Regions from separate parts of the Solibacillus sp. FSL R7-0682 genome, predicted to be linked through region 1. Evidence: a T-box and tRNA genes for the amino acid it is inferred to sense, from the RefSeq annotation. Region 1 holds a T-box; the other regions hold tRNA genes.
What was found. A T-box is a leader RNA that pairs with one kind of tRNA and senses whether it is charged. The one in region 1 lies ahead of tyrS (tyrosine--tRNA ligase), so its partner is inferred to be a tRNA-Tyr.
Positions count from the first base shown of each region.

Region 2: it has a tRNA-Tyr gene. The T-box ahead of tyrS (tyrosine--tRNA ligase) is inferred to sense a tRNA for this amino acid. The anticodon was not compared.
Region 3: it has a tRNA-Tyr gene. The T-box ahead of tyrS (tyrosine--tRNA ligase) is inferred to sense a tRNA for this amino acid. The anticodon was not compared.

Region 1 is NZ_JBBOUI010000001.1:1,029,929-1,036,316, reverse strand. It holds gene MKZ17_RS05335 (Yip1 family protein) at 1-413, opposite strand, end outside; gene MKZ17_RS05330 (PstS family phosphate ABC transporter substrate-binding protein) at 514-1,683, opposite strand; gene tyrS (tyrosine--tRNA ligase) at 1,845-3,113, opposite strand; T-box leader at 3,189-3,397, opposite strand; gene MKZ17_RS05320 (transglycosylase domain-containing protein) at 3,499-6,354, shown strand.
Region 2 is NZ_JBBOUI010000001.1:577,926-584,313, reverse strand. It holds gene MKZ17_RS03015 (DMT family transporter) at 1-383, shown strand, start outside; gene nagB (glucosamine-6-phosphate deaminase) at 420-1,133, opposite strand; gene MKZ17_RS03005 (hypothetical protein) at 1,524-2,024, opposite strand; tRNA gene MKZ17_RS03000 (tRNA-Leu) at 2,145-2,226, opposite strand; tRNA gene MKZ17_RS02995 (tRNA-Cys) at 2,277-2,350, opposite strand; tRNA gene MKZ17_RS02990 (tRNA-Gly) at 2,358-2,432, opposite strand; tRNA gene MKZ17_RS02985 (tRNA-Gln) at 2,445-2,519, opposite strand; tRNA gene MKZ17_RS02980 (tRNA-His) at 2,546-2,621, opposite strand; tRNA gene MKZ17_RS02975 (tRNA-Trp) at 2,652-2,725, opposite strand; tRNA gene MKZ17_RS02970 (tRNA-Tyr) at 2,733-2,816, opposite strand; tRNA gene MKZ17_RS02965 (tRNA-Thr) at 2,823-2,898, opposite strand; tRNA gene MKZ17_RS02960 (tRNA-Phe) at 2,911-2,986, opposite strand; tRNA gene MKZ17_RS02955 (tRNA-Asp) at 3,009-3,084, opposite strand; tRNA gene MKZ17_RS02950 (tRNA-Met) at 3,088-3,162, opposite strand; tRNA gene MKZ17_RS02945 (tRNA-Val) at 3,180-3,255, opposite strand; tRNA gene MKZ17_RS02940 (tRNA-Glu) at 3,278-3,352, opposite strand; tRNA gene MKZ17_RS02935 (tRNA-Ser) at 3,368-3,459, opposite strand; tRNA gene MKZ17_RS02930 (tRNA-Asn) at 3,470-3,544, opposite strand; rRNA gene rrf (5S ribosomal RNA) at 3,560-3,675, opposite strand; rRNA gene MKZ17_RS02920 (23S ribosomal RNA) at 3,812-6,388, opposite strand, start outside.
Region 3 is NZ_JBBOUI010000001.1:3,600,940-3,607,327, forward strand. It holds gene MKZ17_RS18020 (anti sigma factor C-terminal domain-containing protein) at 193-1,203, opposite strand; gene MKZ17_RS18025 (RNA polymerase sigma factor) at 1,193-1,696, opposite strand; gene MKZ17_RS18030 (TIGR00266 family protein) at 1,998-2,792, shown strand; tRNA gene MKZ17_RS18035 (tRNA-Glu) at 2,969-3,040, opposite strand; tRNA gene MKZ17_RS18040 (tRNA-Asn) at 3,042-3,117, opposite strand; tRNA gene MKZ17_RS18045 (tRNA-Ile) at 3,127-3,203, opposite strand; tRNA gene MKZ17_RS18050 (tRNA-Gly) at 3,209-3,282, opposite strand; tRNA gene MKZ17_RS18055 (tRNA-Phe) at 3,288-3,363, opposite strand; tRNA gene MKZ17_RS18060 (tRNA-Asp) at 3,369-3,444, opposite strand; tRNA gene MKZ17_RS18065 (tRNA-Met) at 3,448-3,522, opposite strand; tRNA gene MKZ17_RS18070 (tRNA-Met) at 3,546-3,620, opposite strand; tRNA gene MKZ17_RS18075 (tRNA-Met) at 3,642-3,718, opposite strand; tRNA gene MKZ17_RS18080 (tRNA-Arg) at 3,801-3,877, opposite strand; tRNA gene MKZ17_RS18085 (tRNA-Leu) at 3,896-3,984, opposite strand; tRNA gene MKZ17_RS18090 (tRNA-Lys) at 4,083-4,158, opposite strand; tRNA gene MKZ17_RS18095 (tRNA-Tyr) at 4,169-4,252, opposite strand; rRNA gene rrf (5S ribosomal RNA) at 4,293-4,408, opposite strand; rRNA gene MKZ17_RS18105 (23S ribosomal RNA) at 4,655-6,388, opposite strand, start outside.

The DNA of each region.
Region 1 (6,388 bases):
TCGAAGAAGGATTGTGGTGCAAATTGCATCCAAAATAGGATCACTGGTAAAAGCCAAATATAAGGCACCATTGTCATACTAATCATACGAAACATCTCTTTGAAAGTACCTTTTCCACCTAATACTTTCGCTGATAACAATAATACCCCAGCAACGAGCGCTGTCGAAAGAAAGTAGAACAATATTCCAGACATAAATGCTGAAAAAACAATATCACCTAATGAAGACTGTCCATAAATATCTGTTCCGATTAAGGTCACCAAATTGCTACCAAACATACCAATGATTCCAATAATCATAAAATATGAAAGTTTTTTCTCTTTTAAAACATATTGAAATGTATCACGAGGCTTTATCGCAATACTTAGAATTGCATGCCGATCATCTACATGCGTTAATTGTTGTCCACTCAAAATGTAAACCTCCTACAATAATGCATAACTTTTATTATACCTATATTAGGAGGTGAATCAAAGAGATTGCATAGGAATGTCTTATTTTTAGTAAGTAAAATTAATCTAGTTCCCTAATAGGTACATATCCTACATTTTCAAGCAATCGTTGCCCTTCATCTGACAGCATCCAATCAATAATTTCCTGACTTTTTGGATTACTGTTTTGTGTGGTTACAATATAAAACTCATTCGTAATCGGATAGGTATTTGACCGAATCATCTCTTTTGTTGGAGCCACACCATCGATTTCCAATAATTTAATCTCTTTATTTTGTACCATTTCATTCGAATAATAACGGAATGTATAACCAATTGCATTTTTATAATTACGATAGTTTGCAACTTCTTCAATAATACTTCCCATACCTTGTGCTACATTTTCAGTAGGTGCATCCATTATTGGTGTATCATCCATTAAGTTTTGCAGAGCTGTTTGAGAGCCACTGTCTTGCGGTCTCTGGAAGGCACGAATCGCATCACTTCCACCCCCAACTTGTGACCAGTTTGTAACTTCACCAGAATAAATATCCTTTATTTGTTGAAGTGAAAGCCCTTCAACTTTATTTTTTGCATGCACAAAAAAGACAAATGCTTCTTTGCCAATCGGCGTAAGCTTTAATTCTACACCTTGTATTTTCGCTCTATTTTTTTGCTGCTCAGAAGGCGCTAATACAAAAATGAGATCGACACGACCATCAATTAAATTTTGATATGCTGTAGGTGTTTTATTCACCATGACTTCGCTATCATAAGGGTTATATTCTTTTTCTGGATACAATGCTTCAGCCACCGCTGCGTATAAGGGATAAAAAGCTGTTGCCCCATCAATAATTGGCAACGATTCTGTTAGTTGAACGGTTGCCTGCTTCTCTAATTTAACAACTGAATCAACAGTCGAAAACGGTATATATTGATAAACATCAACATCTGCACCAACCGTTGGAATACGGTTTTTCAAATAATATTGAATGGGTTGAATTAATGCAATTGAAAGTGCTAACACACTTATACTAGCTACAATAAGATTCCGCTTTTTGGATGTAAAAAAACGAAATGTAAAGAGAATACAATTTATCAAAATTACTATACCGGCTGTAATCACAAAAGGAATCCATTGAATATTCCCATTCAATAATACAATTAATAATAAACCTATTGTAAAGTGAATAAAAACAATCAATAAAACAACAACAACTATTATATTGTAAATAGTTTTTGACCAATCCATTGTCTACACCCCCATAATAAAACCATTCGACAATAAAGGTCATTATCCTTTTTATTCCAAATAAAAAGGCTTCCCAAAAAGAAAAATAGTCATTTTCTTTAGGGAGCCTCTTTATCATAATGTCCATTCATTAACTACTTTGTTCTATTTAATGCAAAGAGTTATACAAACTTCACCATATGGTATTTTTTCTTACCACGGCGAATAATGGCAAATGCATCTTCCAAACGGTCAGTTGAATCAACAACGTATTCTAAATCCGTTATCTTTTCTCCGTTTACACTAATCGCGCCATTTGTGACATCTTCACGAGCTTGTCGTTTTGATGATGAAATGCCTGCTTCAACGATTAATTCCACAATGTTTTTATCATCTTTTGTAACCTCTATAGAAGGAACACCAGAGAACGCAACTTTCATTTCTTCTACTGATAACGCTTTTAAATCACCAGAGAATAATGCTTTTGTAATACGCTCAGCCGCTTCTAGCCCTTCTTCACCGTGAATTAAGCGTGTCATTTCTTCCGCTAATGCTTTCTGGGCTTTACGTAAATGTGGCTCTTCTTCCACACTAACAGCCAAGCTTTCAATTTCTTCTCGTGTTAAGAATGTAAAGATTTTTAAGTACTTAACTACGTCTGCATCTGCTGCGTTAATCCAGAACTGGTAAAACTCATATGGAGATGTTTTTTTCGCATCTAACCAAACGGCACCACCAGCTGTTTTACCAAACTTTGTACCATCCGCTTTCGTCACTAGTGGAATTGTAATACCAAAAGCTTTTGCGTTTTCATCATGCGTTTTACGAATCATTTCAAGACCAGTTGTAATATTCCCCCACTGGTCTGAACCACCTACTTGAATACGAACATTGTGGTGATCGTATAAATGATTGAAGTCGATCCCTTGGATTAATGTGTATGCAAATTCAGTAAATGAAATTCCTGAATCTAAACGTGAAGCAACCGTATCTTTATTTAAAATGTAATTTACATTAATTAATTTTCCGTAATCACGTAGGAAGTCGATTAATGTCATTGGGCCAACCCAATCATTGTTATTAACTAATTTTGCTGCATTTTCTGCACCCGATGAAAAGTCGAATAAACGCTCCATTTGACGTTTTAACCCTTGAACGTTTTGTTCTACTTGCTCCATCGTTTGTAATTGACGCTCTTCAGAACGACCAGATGGATCTCCTACTGTACCTGTCGCACCACCAACAAGTAAAATCGGTGTGTGACCCGCTTTTTGGAAGCGACGTAATGTTAATAAAGGTACGATATGACCGATATGCATTGAATCTGCAGTTGGATCTACCCCAACATATAACGACACCTTTTGCTCATTAAGTAATTTTTCCATACCTTCTGCGTCAGTTTGTTGGTACAACAATCCGCGCCATTGTAAATCTTGTAGTAATTCATTCATCTGTACTCTCTCCTTTTACATGTTTTATTGTTTACCATGTAAGGAAATAAAAAACGTCCCTACACGCAAACTGCATGCAGGGACGTCAAATTATCATCATTTAACGCGGTACCACCCGGCTTGAAGAAATGTAACCTTTCTTCCACTTTAAGCGTCTATATCGCGACGAAACGTTCAAGCTCCAAGTACGTAATTCATGAAAACACTTTGTCTAGCTTTCACCATCCGCTAGCTCTCTACATCAGGGAATGTCTCCACTACTTCAAACTCTTCTTTGCTTGAAATTATAAGTTCTATTCTACTCAATATATGAACGATGTCAATAACTATGTTCGTTTAGATATCAAATATGCTATAATAAACAAGATTTTAGGAGGTCGATGAAGTGAGAAAATGGCTCGATAAATTAAATGAAAAAATCGAAATCCTTGTTTCTTCAAAAAGGATGCGTCACTTCCGTATTGCTGGAGACGTATTTTGGAACTTATTCCTATTAGCTATAATCTTTATTGTCACAATCACAATTTTTGTTGGCAGTATCGGTGCAGGTTATTTTGCTTCTTTAGTTAAAGATGAACCTTTACGCTCAAAAGAAGATATGCGTGAACAAATTTTTAGTTACGACGAAACAAGTGAAATATATTTTGCAAACGATATTTACATAGGGAAAATCCGTACAGATTTAGATCGCCGAGAAACATCGCTTGCTAATATATCACCAACTGTTATTAATGCTGTTCTTGCGACAGAGGATGAATATTTCCGTGAACATACTGGTATTGTACCAAAAGCCGTATTACGCGGGTTGCTTCAAGACGTATCGAATTCATCTACACAAACAGGTGGTTCTACATTAACGCAACAATTAATTAAAAATCAAATTTTAACAAATGAAGTTTCATATGAACGTAAAGCGAAGGAAATTCTACTTGCTGTACGTTTGGAGCAATTTATGACGAAGGAAGAAATATTAGAGGCATACTTAAATATTATTCCGTATGGTCGTAATTCATCTGGTCGAAATATCGCCGGAATTGAAACAGCTGCCCAAGGTATATTCGGTATATCCGCAGCGAAATTAAATCTACCTCAAGCTGCCTATATCGCAGGAATTCCTCAAGCACCTTTTAAATATACGCCGTTTACAAATAAAGGCGAGCGGAAAAGTGCGGAAGGGATGAAGCCAGGCATCGATCGTATGAAAACTGTATTATACCGTATGCAAGAAGCCGGTTATATTACTGACAAAGAATATGAAGAGGCTCTCACTTACGATATTACGAAAGATTTAAAAGAATACGAAGAGCGACCTGAAGATAAGTATCCTTGGTTAACAGCTGAGCTAGAAATGCAAACAAAAGAAATTTTCGCAAAAATTCTAGCTGAAAAGGATGGCGTTGATCCAGCTCGTTTACAAGAAGAGTCCAATTTGAAGGATAAATACACGATTTTAGCAGACCGTACAATTCGTTCAGGTGGTTATCGCATTTACTCAACAATTAATAAAGACATGTATGATGCAATGCAAAAAGTAACGGACGAATTTACATTATACGGACAAACTTATAAGAAGAAAGAAAAGGACCCTGAAACGGGGGAAGAAATCGAAGTAGATGTTCCTGTACAAACTGGTAGTATTGTCATTGAAAATAGTACAGGAAAAATTTTAAGCTTCGTTGGTGGCCGTGATCACCAATTAGAGCAATTAAATCACGCAACACGAGCATATCGTTCTAATGGTTCTACGATGAAACCATTACTCGCTTATGCACCTGCACTAGAATATGGTGTCATTGGCGCAGGTAGCCCGGTTGTTGATGTGAAGTTTGTTCGTGAATATGATGACTATAAACCAGTAAACTATAACCCTAATCAAGAGTTAGGAATTATACCTGCTCGTCAAGCAGTTGCATCTTCACAAAACTTGCCGGTACTACGTCTATATAATTCAATTTTAGACCGTCGCCCTGCCACGTATCTTGAAAAAATGGGCTTCTCTAAATTAACGGCAGGTGATTATGTTAACCTTTCAACTTCTATTGGTGGGTTAACTTATGGTGCATCAGTAGAAGAAAATGTAAATGCATACGCTACATTCGCAAATAAGGGACAATTTATTGATGCCTACATGATTGAACGCATTGAAGATTTAGATGGTAATATCATTTATGAGCATAAAGTTGAGCCAGTAGAAGTATTCTCAGAAGAAACAGCCTATATGATGACAGATATGTTACGTGATGTATTACAGCAAGGTGGTACAGCAACACGTGCTCAAAGCTTATTAAAATTCTCATCTGACTTTGCGGCTAAAACAGGTACTACGCAGGACCATAATGACGTATGGTTAGTTGGCTACAACCCAAATATCTCTTTAGGTGTATGGTTAGGTTATGACGTACCTCGTTCGTTAAATGCATTTAACAATCGTTATCAGCACCCAAGTTATCGTGTCAATACACTATGGGCAACCTACATGAATTCGTTATATGATATAAATCCAGAATTCATCGGCACAAAAGAACCATTTAAAAAGCCTGAAAATGTAGTAACAGAATCGTTCTGTGGTATTTCAGGTATGGCACCTTCAGCATCTTGCTCAGATGCAGGACTCGTTATTTCCGATTTATTTAATAGAAATGTTCTATTACCGACACAGCCAGATGATAGTTTTGTATCTTCTACATCTGTTGTTATTAATGGCAATACGTATGCTGCCTTACCTACAACACCAACTGAGTTTGTAGAAATGAAAGGGTACGGTTTGAATCAAACATTTATTGATCGCATGCTCGGCTCTCTTGGCGGTGATGCATCGAAATTATTATCATTTAGCTCAGGTAAAGGGGTAGTTTCTGGTGTCCCATTTAATGCAGATAATGTTTCACCTAGTTCTGTCCATGCATCCTTAGCAAATGGTTCACTAACATGGACTGCTTCAGGATCAAATGATATTGTTGGGTACCGCGTATACAGTATTACGAACGGGGGAATCTCTCTCGTTAAATCAGTAAAATCATATGAAAGTTATCAAATGAATGTATCTCCAGGAGTTCACTATGTTGTTGTAGCAGTTGACATTACAGGCTTAGAGTCACAATACTCAAATGAAGTTGGCGAAATAATTGTTGCACCGCCACCACCTACTGAGGAAATTGAAGAGCCTGAAGATGAAATCGGTGATATCATTGATGAGGATATTATCGACATCGAACCAATTGAGCCACCACCTGTAGAATAATTAAAAAAAGTGCGATACTCCTAATTGTTCAGGA
Region 2 (6,388 bases), 450 kb from region 1:
TTTATTCATTGCTCATCAAAAAATATGCAGGTAAATTACCAGGCAACTCTACATTTTTAGTAACGATTGCGATCGGTGCAATTATGCTTATTCCGTTTACTGCTTATGAATTACTTGCAACAGAGCATTCGATTACATGGAGCATTTCTACAATAAGTGGCATTTTATACGTAGGTATCGTTGCCTCTATTATTGCTTTTCTAAGTTGGAATACTGGAGTTGTTGCATTAGGAGCAAATAAAGCCAGCATTTATTTAAATTTCATCCCTGTATTTGCAACCATTTTTGCTGTGCTATTTTTAGATGAGCGATTATTCGTGGCTCAAATAATTGGTGGCTTAACAGTAATTGCAGGTGTAATCGTCTCTACAATAAAAAAATAGACAAAAGGAGTGCAGAAAATAATTGCACTCCTTTTCTTATTTTACCTCTGTGTAAATAACGACAACATCTGCATGAGTGTGTAAGGCACTTGCAGGGAAATCCTCGGAAATCACACCACTACGTAAGCGATCAAATGCATCTTGCTTAGTAGCCCCAGCAATTAATAATACTACCTTTTTGGCATTTAATATTGTTTGGATCCCCATTGTAATTGCTTTAGTCGGTACATCATTAATCGAATTAAAGTATATTTTATTAGCTTCACGAGTTGAGGCAGTGAGATTTACAACATGCGTACCTGTTTTAAAGGATGTACCGGGCTCATTAAATCCAATATGACCATTAACACCAATACCTAGTAATTGAATATCAATATCCCCAGCCTGTTCAATCAGTTCCTCGTAATGAGCTGCAGCATTACATAAATCATCCGTATTACCTTTTGGCACAAATATATTTTCCGGTTTTATATCAATATGATTAAATAAGTATTGATTCATATAATAATGATAGCTAGCTTTATTTGCTGGATCAATTCCAACATACTCGTCCAAGTTAAACGTTTTTGCCTCAGCAAACGAAATGTCCCCAGCTCTATACGCTTGAACAAGTTCTTGATAAAATCCTTTTGGCGTGCCACCTGTCGCCATCCCAAACACCGTATTCCTATTTTTCTTTAACTGATTTTTAAATATGTCAGCGGCTAGTTTACTTAACTCATCATAATTATTAGCCTCTATCCATTTCATATTAGTTTCTGTATTATTCAAGTAACTTCCCTACTTCCGTAAATTTAGCAAATACATTCTAATGAGGTATAATGATTTAAATTAAACTACAATATGTCCATTCTAATTGAATTCCATTAACATTTCTTCGATATAAATTAAAGTTCACAATTTTATTGAAATTATAACTGTTTTTATTAAATGAATAGCAACTCGTTCATATTAAATAAAAAAAAAAATCCTTAATTTCTTAAGGATTCTTCACGTGAATTGATACGGATACTCTAGATATTACTTAATAAACAAAACCACATACTTGCAATAATTTAGCACCCTTCGACAGTAAATAAAAAGATGACGTTTGCTATATTCAGGCTTCACCGTTTGCTATATGCCATAAAGAGTAGGAATTTATTTAATAGTAAAAACCAATTCATTATTTAACTTATAATCTTTTTGATTTAGATAAAATTCAACAGTTGCATTAACTGTAACTTTGCCAAGATCTAAATGCGTTGTATCAATGTCAGTTGTATTAAGTATGACGGGTTGACCTTTTGCAAAAGTGTAAGGAAGAGCAATATCCTCTCTCGAATAGCGTGGACTAATTTCTTCTCCAAGTTCATTCAATACTTCCGAGGTGATTAAATTTCCTCCACCTCTTACTATTACTTCGGAAGATTTCCCGTTATACAAAAGGTTTGCTTCAATATCAACTTTTTCACCTTTGGAGTATATTTTTTTATCGCTTGTAATTGTAAAAGTAAAATCATCTTCATCTGAAGAAACTATTTGCATCTTATTTAGTTGTTTATTATTTTGTTTTTCATGACTAATTGTGTTTTCATCATTATAATTACAACCAAATAGTATCAATACTAAAAGAGGAATTAAAATTGACTTAATTTTCATCTTGCACCTCCTTTTATATTAATTGGTAATAGGTGTTCTACCTAAATTCACAAAAAGCGTCAAACCCTTGTTTAATAAGGCTTTGACGCTTTTATTGTGTAAGCTACATTAAGCTAAGTATACCGATAGTCGGGGTCGAACCGACACTCCAGAAGGAACCGGATTTTGAGTCCGGCGCGTCTGCCAATTCCGCCATATCGGCAAAACAAAAAAAGAGTAAAAAAAAACCGGTTTAACCGATTTGATAAATTATGGAGGCGGCAACCGGATTTGAACCGGTGATAAAGGTGTTGCAGACCTGTGCCTTACCACTTGGCTATGCCGCCATAATATTGGAGCGGAAGACGAGGTTCGAACTCGCGACCCCCACCTTGGCAAGGTGGTGTTCTACCACTGAACTACTTCCGCAAAATAAAAAAATGGCTGGGGTACCTGGATTCGAACCAGGGCATGACGGAATCAAAATCCGTTGCCTTACCGCTTGGCTATACCCCAAAGCTTTAAATGTTTTATATTAAAAATGGGGCGACTGATGGGAATCGAACCCACGAATGCCTGAACCACAATCAGGTGCGTTAACCACTTCGCCACAACCGCCATGAAAATTATTATGTTTATTTTAAAAATTGGCAGGGGCAGTAGGAATCGAACCCACACTGACGGTTTTGGAGACCGTAGTTCTACCTTTAAACTATGCCCCTATAAAGATGGTGGAGGGGGACGGATTCGAACCGCCGAACCCTAAGGAGCGGATTTACAGTCCGCCGCGTTTAGCCACTTCGCTACCCCTCCAGGTAATGGTGCCGGCGAAAGGAGTCGAACCCTCGACCTACTGATTACAAGTCAGTTGCTCTACCAACTGAGCTACACCGGCAAAATCTTTATATGGTGGGTCAGGACGGAATCGAACCGCCGACACTTAGAGCTTCAATCTAATGCTCTACCAACTGAGCTACTGACCCATATAAATTAAATTTATTAAAATGGCGGTCCCGACCGGGATCGAACCGGCGATCTCCTGCGTGACAGGCAGGCATGTTAACCGCTACACCACGGGACCATTTGGTTGCGGGGACAGGACTTGAACCTGCGACCTTCGGGTTATGAGCCCGACGAGCTACCACTGCTCCACCCCGCGATAATACTATTTTTTTATGGTGGAGGATGACGGGCTCGAACCGCCGACCCCCTGCTTGTAAGGCAGGTGCTCTCCCAGCTGAGCTAATCCTCCATGCTGGATTTAATAATGGAAATGGTGACCCGTACGGGATTCGAACCCGTGTTACCGCCGTGAAAGGGCGGTGTCTTAACCACTTGACCAACGGGCCATTAATAAAATTGGCTGGCGGAGAGTAAGGGATTTGAACCCTTGATGCAGGGTTACCCGCATACACGATTTCCAATCGTGCTCCTTCGGCCTCTCGGACAACTCTCCAAGATTAATATGGCTCCGAAGGTAGGACTCGAACCTACGACCAACCGGTTAACAGCCGGTTGCTCTACCACTGAGCTACTTCGGAATGATTTATATGTAAGCCTAGCGACGTCCTACTCTCACAGGGGGAAGCCCCCAACTACCATCGGCGCTAAAGAGCTTAACTTCCGTGTTCGGTATGGGAACGGGTGTGACCTCTTTGCCATCATCACTAGACTTATTTTGAAAGACATTACTTATTATACTACATCTTGCATAAATATCAAGTGTTTTTTAATATTTTTTTGATGATTTTATTCATCTTTTGTTCTTTCAAAACTGGATAAACGTTTCATTGAATTTGCAATAAAATGTGGTTAAGTCCTCGACCGATTAGTATTCGTCAGCTCCATACGTCACCGCACTTCCACCTCGAACCTATCTACCTGATCGTCTTTCAGGGGTCTTACTTACTTGCGTAATGGGAAATCTCATCTTGAGGGGGGCTTCATGCTTAGATGCTTTCAGCACTTATCCCGTCCACACATAGCTACCCAGCGATGCCTTTGGCAAGACAACTGGTACACCAGCGGTGTGTCCATCCCGGTCCTCTCGTACTAAGGACAGCTCCTCTCAAATTTCCTACGCCCACGACGGATAGGGACCGAACTGTCTCACGACGTTCTGAACCCAGCTCGCGTACCGCTTTAATGGGCGAACAGCCCAACCCTTGGGACCGACTACAGCCCCAGGATGCGATGAGCCGACATCGAGGTGCCAAACCTCCCCGTCGATGTGGACTCTTGGGGGAGATAAGCCTGTTATCCCCGGGGTAGCTTTTATCCGTTGAGCGATGGCCCTTCCATGCGGAACCACCGGATCACTAAGCCCGTCTTTCGACCCTGCTCGACTTGTAGGTCTCGCAGTCAAGCTCCCTTATGCCTTTACACTCTTCGAATGATTTCCAACCATTCTGAGGGAACCTTTGGGCGCCTCCGTTACCTTTTAGGAGGCGACCGCCCCAGTCAAACTGTCCGCCTGACACTGTCTCCTACCCCGCTAAGGGGCATGGGTTAGAAGTTCAATACAACCAGGGTAGTATCCCACCGACGCCTCCTTCGAAGCTGGCGCTCCGAGATCTCTGGCTCCTACCTATCCTGTACAAGTTGTACCAAAATTCAATATCAGGCTACAGTAAAGCTCCACGGGGTCTTTCCGTCCTGTCGCGGGTAACCTGCATCTTCACAGGTACTATAATTTCACCGAGTCTCTCGTTGAGACAGTGCCCAGATCGTTACGCCTTTCGTGCGGGTCGGAACTTACCCGACAAGGAATTTCGCTACCTTAGGACCGTTATAGTTACGGCCGCCGTTTACTGGGGCTTCAATTCGCAGCTTCGCTTGCGCTAACCACTCCTCTTAACCTTCCAGCACCGGGCAGGCGTCAGCCCCTATACGTCACCTTACGGTTTTGCAGAGACCTGTGTTTTTGCTAAACAGTCGCCTGGGCCTATTCACTGCGGCTCTCATGCGCTTGCACGCTCAAGAGCACCCCTTCTCCCGAAGTTACGGGGTCATTTTGCCGAGTTCCTTAACGAGAGTTCTCTCGCACACCTTAGGATTCTCTCCTCGACTACCTGTGTCGGTTTGCGGTACGGGCACCTCTCACCTCGATAGAGGCTTTTCTTGGCAGTGTGAAATCAGGAACTTCGCTCATACGAGCTCGTCATCACAGCTCAACGTTATAGTGTGCGGATTTGCCTACACACACGCCTTACTGCTTGAACAGAGACAACCAACGCTCTGCTTACCCTATCCTACTGCGTCCCCCCATTTCTCAAACGGTGAGGAGGTGGTACAGGAATATCAACCTGTTGTCCATCGCCTACGCCTATCGGCCTCGGCTTAGGTCCCGACTAACCCTGAGCGGACGAGCCTTCCTCAGGAAACCTTAGTCATACGGTGGACGGGATTCTCACCCGTCTTTCGCTACTCATACCGGCATTCTCACTTCTAAGCGCTCCACCAGTCCTTCCGGTCTGACTTCAACGCACTTAGAACGCTCTCCTACCACGCATACCAACGGTATGCATCCACAGCTTCGGTGAATCGTTTAGCCCCGATACATTTTCGGCGCAGCGTCACTCGACCAGTGAGCTATTACGCACTCTTTAAATGATGGCTGCTTCTAAGCCAACATCCTGGTTGTCTAAGCAACGCCACATCCTTTTCCACTTAACGATTACTTTGGGACCTTAGCTGGTGGTCTGGGCTGTTTCCCTTTTGACTACGGATCTTATCACTCGCAGTCTGACTCCCGTGTATAAATATCCGGCATTCGGAGTTTGTCTGAATTCGGTAAAGCGAGATGCCCCCCTAGTCCAAACAGTGCTCTACCTCCGGTATTCTCAATCACGAGGCTAGCCCTAAAGCTATTTCGGAGAGAACCAGCTATCTCCAGGTTCGATTGGAATTTCTCCGCTACCCACACCTCATCCCCGCACTTTTCAACGTGCGTGGGTTCGGGCCTCCAGTAAGTGTTACCTCACCTTCACCCTGGACATGGGTAGATCACCTGGTTTCGGGTCTACGACCACGTACTAATTCGCCCTATTCAGACTCGCTTTCGCTGCGGCTCCGTCTTCTCAACTTAACCTCGCACGTAATCGTAACTCGCCGGTTCATTCTACAAAAGGCACGCTATCACCCATTAACGGGCTCTAACTACTTGTAGGCACACGGTTTCAGGATCTATTTCACTCCCCTCCCGGGGTGCTTTTCACCTTTCCCTCACGGTACTGGTTCACTATCGGTCACTAGGTAGTATTTAGCCTTGGGAGATGGTCCTCCCGGATTCCGACGGAATTTCACGTGTTCCGCCGTACTCAGGATACACTCAAGAGGGAATGACTTTTTGACTACAGGGCTTTTACCTTGTTTCGCGGACCTTT
Region 3 (6,388 bases), 2.6 Mb from region 1:
TTCACAAATCGAGCAATAACGTGAAGTTTTATAACTGTCCGTTACTATAGGATAAAAAAACTCCTAACTTCATATGCTAAATTCATATGAAATTAGGAGTTCCTTTTATGAATATTTAATTTTGCAATCAAAGTATAAATAATTTACATAAGTATGTTACCTTCAAAATGATTACGGTAACTGCATTAATCTTTATTTTCGATTAGAGATTACCCCAAACGTAGATGCCATAATGTATGGTTGTCCTTGTAATGACTTCAATTGATCCGGTGTGCCAGTTACTACGACCCCAATAATTTTCACATCACTTTGATCTAAGACTCCATCTTTCCCTACTAAAGCTTTATACACTTCGTCTGTTTCCCACTTAAAGTTCTTACTTTCTCTGAGACTTTCAATGTTATTAATAAAGGATGTAATCTCGTTGTGTTCGAGAAGTTCGGATTGTTGTGCTTTTGGTTTTGACTGCTCGGACTGAAATCCAAAAATTAACGGATAATTCGCTGGAATCGTATTCTGTCCTTGCTTTAGAAAATCCATTCGTTCTTCTGTATAGGCATCTACCCACCACCAGTCTACTTGTACATCCGAAGGTAGCTTACTTTTGATTTCTTCAAAATGATAGGCTTTGTCAAAAGATAGCCCTAATTCCACTAAAGTATTTTTTTCAAATTGATTGAGTTCATTCATATTATCTTTATAAACATCGTATGATATTTCTGGATGATAAAAAAACATTTCTCGATCACCAGTTTGTAAATTAAAGCGTTCGATTTGATTGTGCTTTGCTAATGAGTCTGAACCTTCTATTTGGATGGATCCTGAGCTATAATTAAAAAGCGTTCCAAATAAATTGTAATCATTCTCAACAGGTTCCCAAATATACGGTCTATGATTTTCTCCAAGTACTTTGTATGTTGTTGTATTTATTTTTCCACCGAACAAATTATAATCATACGTTTGATTGCTAATTTGAACATTTGGGGAGCTAATTTCTTTATATACTCGAATATCATCCATTACTTCCTGGGCACTGTTTAATGATAAAGTTCTAAGGCCGTACCAAAATCCTATTAGAACAATAGGCGTAACAATGATTGTAATCCCAATAATTTTTATCGTAGATCTTAATCTTGCCTTTCTCATCAATTTTTTCGTTTTTGTTTCATCAAACAAAAAATCATCTTGTTTTTCATTCATCATAAATGTCCTCCTTATAGCGTTTTATAAATTCTTCCTTTGCTCGTCGAACATGCGTTTTTAACGTATTTTCATTCATATTCATAAAAGCTGAAATTTCCTTGTACGACAATCCCAACTCATATTTCAGCACTAATAATTCCTCATGCAAATTGGATAACATGTTAAGTGTGTCTCGAATATCTTTAGATTTTTCCCTTTTTAAAACGAGAATTTCTGGAATATTAGCTAACGATACTAATTGAACTTCATCTGTATTGGATGTAGGATGGCGCTTTTCTTTTCTCTTAAGATCGTAAAATTGATTGGTGGCTACACGGTATAGCCAGCTCATGACTTTATCTGATTGAATTCCGTTTTTATGCAATAAAAATTTATAACATGTATCTTGCACAATATCTTCTGCATCTTCATGGGCTAGTCCACGTCTTCTCAAATAACGATATAATACGGTTCCCACTTGTTGAATAAATTCATTCATTGATTCCTTTGCCATGTCTACCTCCCTTCTGCCTATACAACGCAGAGCTCAACAAAAAGTTTACATATTATAAAATATTTTATAAATAACTTTATTTGTTTATCCATAGTTGCAAGGGGGAGCTCGAGGATAATAATGAACTTCCGAATTGCATATAATATTTCGTCAATCTTGCTTAATATTGCACTACATATATTTTCTTAACTTCCTATTAAACAGATATAAAATGGCGTAAATAAAATTAACTAAATGAAACTTCTTCGATTACGAATACGTAGATAGTACAAGACTAAATGGATTAAAGGAGAATAGAGTAATGAAAAACCACGAAATCGATTACGTGCTTCACGGTGACGATATGCAATTTGTAGAGGTGGAATTAGATCCACAAGAAACAGTTGTTGCGGAAGCTGGCAGCTTAATGATGATGGATGACCAAATTCGGATGGAAACAATTTTTGGTGATGGTGCAGCAGGTTCAGGCGGCTTGATGAGCAAATTAATGGGAGCTGGCAAACGTTTAATAACAGGCGAAAGCTTATTCATGACAACGTTTACAAACACTGGTGGAGGCAAGCGTAAAGTATATTTTGCAGCACCTTATCCTGGAAAGATTATCCCAATGGATTTAAGTCAATTAAACGGTAAAATTATCTGTCAGAAAGATGCCTTTTTAGCTGCTGCAAAAGGTGTATCGGTTGGGGTTGAATTCCAGCGTAAATTATCCGCGGGTTTCTTTGGTGGTGAAGGTTTCATCATGCAAAAATTAGAAGGCGATGGTATGGCTTTCGTGCACGCGGGCGGGACAATTTATGAGCGTAAATTACTGCCAGGTGAAACATTACGCATTGATACAGGTTGCTTAGTAGCGATGACACAAGACATACGCTACGATATTGAAATGGTAAAAGGTGTTAAAACTGCGTTATTCGGTGGAGAAGGTTTATTCTTTGCAACCCTTTCTGGGCCAGGTACAGTATGGGTACAATCCTTACCGTTCAGCCGTTTGGCAAGCCGTGTATTCGCAGCTGCACCAGTCTCTCAAGGTGGGGGCGGTAAAAGCTCCGATGAAGGCGGAATAGGCGGCTTATTTGACTTATTCAATAAATAATCTTTTCTATTGTTAAATTCTGCAGGTTCCTTTCACACAATGAAGTCAGCTAACAGGCCTGACTTTATTGTGTAAAAGGATTTTTTTATACATAGCTAAAATCTCCGAGGTTATCGGCTAAAGCAAGCTCTATTTCAAAACAAAAAAGTATGCAGCATATGCTGCATACTTATAAATGACCCGTACGGGATTCGAACCCGTGTTACCGCCGTGAAAGGGCGGTGTCTTAACCACTTGACCAACGGGCCATGGCTCCGAAGGCAGGACTCGAACCTGCGACCTGCCGGTTAACAGCCGGATGCTCTACCAACTGAGCTACTTCGGAATAATTGTATGGTGGGCCTAAATGGACTCGAACCATCGACCTCACGCTTATCAGGCGTGCGCTCTAACCAGCTGAGCTATAGGCCCTATAATGGAGCGGGTGATGAGAATCGAACTCACGACATCAGCTTGGAAGGCTGAGGTTTTACCATTAAACTACACCCGCATTTATGGTGGGTTTGGACGGAATCGAACCGCCGACACTTAGAGCTTCAATCTAATGCTCTACCAACTGAGCTACAAACCCACAAATGGCGGTCCCGACCGGGATCGAACCGGCGATCTCCTGCGTGACAGGCAGGCATGTTAACCGCTACACCACGGGACCATTTGGTTGCGGGGACAGGACTTGAACCTGCGACCTTCGGGTTATGAGCCCGACGAGCTACCACTGCTCCACCCCGCGATAATACTATAGTTTTATTAAATTGGTTGCGGGGACAGGACTTGAACCTGTGACCTTCGGGTTATGAGCCCGACGAGCTACCACTGCTCCACCCCGCGACAATACTATAAATTTTTAAATGGTGGCGGCAGAGGGAGTCGAACCCACGACCTTTCGGGTATGAACCGAGTGCTCTAGCCAACTGAGCTACACCGCCGTAATTTAGATTTCAATAATTTTATGATGGAATCTAACAGAATTAAACTGCTTTTCCATCTGTGCTACATACTAAAATGATATGGCGCGCCCGGCAGGAGTCGAACCCACAACCTTCTGATCCGTAGTCAGACGCTCTATCCAATTGAGCTACGGGCGCAAATATGTTTTAAAAAAATGGTGCCGAGGGCCGGAATCGAACCGGCACGGTGATCACTCACCGCAGGATTTTAAGTCCTGTGCGTCTGCCAGTTCCGCCACCCCGGCATTTTAGAATAGAAGACAAGGTGCTGTTCTTCACTAACCTACTTCTTCAAAATGCTTAAGATATTTTTATTCTGACAGTTTATACAATTTTATAAAACTGGTGAGCCATGAAGGACTCGAACCTTCGACCCTCTGATTAAAAGTCAGATGCTCTACCAACTGAGCTAATGGCTCTCTTTAAAGATGGTGGAGGGGGACGGATTCGAACCGCCGAACCCTAAGGAGCGGATTTACAGTCCGCCGCGTTTAGCCACTTCGCTACCCCTCCAACAAATAACTTATTGAAGTATAAAATTCCAATAAAAAAAGCGAAGCGACGTCCTACTCTCGCAGGGGGAAGCCCCCAACTACCATCGGCGCTAAAGAGCTTAACTTCCGTGTTCGGTATGGGAACGGGTGTGACCTCTTTGCCATTATCACTTCACTTGCACATGGATGTGCTGGCGTCTACGTTGTCACATGGATGTGACGTTCTTAGTAGACGTACCTTTAAGGTCTTCATACACTACACTATCCTTCGTCAACTTCCTGCGTTCATTCAGTTACGTACCTGAGTACGCGCCTTCATTCACTTAGTCGTTTCCTTGACTAGCTTGTGTCTTGAAACCCTTCTATTGAAAATTTGTTCTTTCAAAACTGGATAAACGTTTCATTGAATTTGCAATAAAATGTGGTTAAGTCCTCGACCGATTAGTATTCGTCAGCTCCATACGTCACCGCACTTCCACCTCGAACCTATCTACCTGATCGTCTTTCAGGGGTCTTACTTACTTGCGTAATGGGAAATCTCATCTTGAGGGGGGCTTCATGCTTAGATGCTTTCAGCACTTATCCCGTCCACACATAGCTACCCAGCGATGCCTTTGGCAAGACAACTGGTACACCAGCGGTGTGTCCATCCCGGTCCTCTCGTACTAAGGACAGCTCCTCTCAAATTTCCTACGCCCACGACGGATAGGGACCGAACTGTCTCACGACGTTCTGAACCCAGCTCGCGTACCGCTTTAATGGGCGAACAGCCCAACCCTTGGGACCGACTACAGCCCCAGGATGCGATGAGCCGACATCGAGGTGCCAAACCTCCCCGTCGATGTGGACTCTTGGGGGAGATAAGCCTGTTATCCCCGGGGTAGCTTTTATCCGTTGAGCGATGGCCCTTCCATGCGGAACCACCGGATCACTAAGCCCGTCTTTCGACCCTGCTCGACTTGTAGGTCTCGCAGTCAAGCTCCCTTATGCCTTTACACTCTTCGAATGATTTCCAACCATTCTGAGGGAACCTTTGGGCGCCTCCGTTACCTTTTAGGAGGCGACCGCCCCAGTCAAACTGTCCGCCTGACACTGTCTCCTACCCCGCTAAGGGGCATGGGTTAGAAGTTCAATACAACCAGGGTAGTATCCCACCGACGCCTCCTTCGAAGCTGGCGCTCCGAGATCTCTGGCTCCTACCTATCCTGTACAAGTTGTACCAAAATTCAATATCAGGCTACAGTAAAGCTCCACGGGGTCTTTCCGTCCTGTCGCGGGTAACCTGCATCTTCACAGGTACTATAATTTCACCGAGTCTCTCGTTGAGACAGTGCCCAGATCGTTACGCCTTTCGTGCGGGTCGGAACTTACCCGACAAGGAATTTCGCTACCTTAGGACCGTTATAGTTACGGCCGCCGTTTACTGGGGCTTCAATTCGCAGCTTCGCTTGCGCTAACCACTCCTCTTAACCTTCCAGCACCGGGCAGGCGTCAGCCCCTATACGTCACCTTACGGTTTTGCAGAGACCTGTGTTTTTGCTAAACAGTCGCCTGGGCCTATTCACTGCGGCTCTCATGCGCTTGCACGCTCAAGAGCACCCCTTCTCCCGAAGTTACGGGGTCATTTTGCCGAGTTCCTTAACGAGAGTTCTCTCGCACACCTTAGGATTCTCTCCTCGACTACCTGTGTCGGTTTGCGGTACGGGCACCTCTCACCTCGATAGAGGCTTTTCTTGGCAGTGTGAAATCAGGAACTTCGCTCATACGAGCTCGTCATCACAGCTCAACGTTATAGTGTGCGGATTTGCCTACACACACGCCTTACTGCTTGAACAGAGACAACCAACGCTCTGCTTACCCTATCCTACTGCGTCCCCCCATTTCTCAAACGGTGAGGAGGTGGTACAGGAATATCAACCTGTTGTCCATCGCCTACGCCTATCGGCCTCGGCTTAGGTCCCGACTAACCCTGAGCGGACGAGCCTTCCTCAGGAAACCTTAGTCATACGGTGGACGGGATTCTCACCCGTCTTTCGCTACTCATACCGGCATTCTCACTTCTAAGCGCTCCACCAGTCCTTCCGGTCTGACTTCAACGCACTTAGAACGCTCTCCTACCACGCATACCAACGGTATGCATCCACAGCTTCGGTGA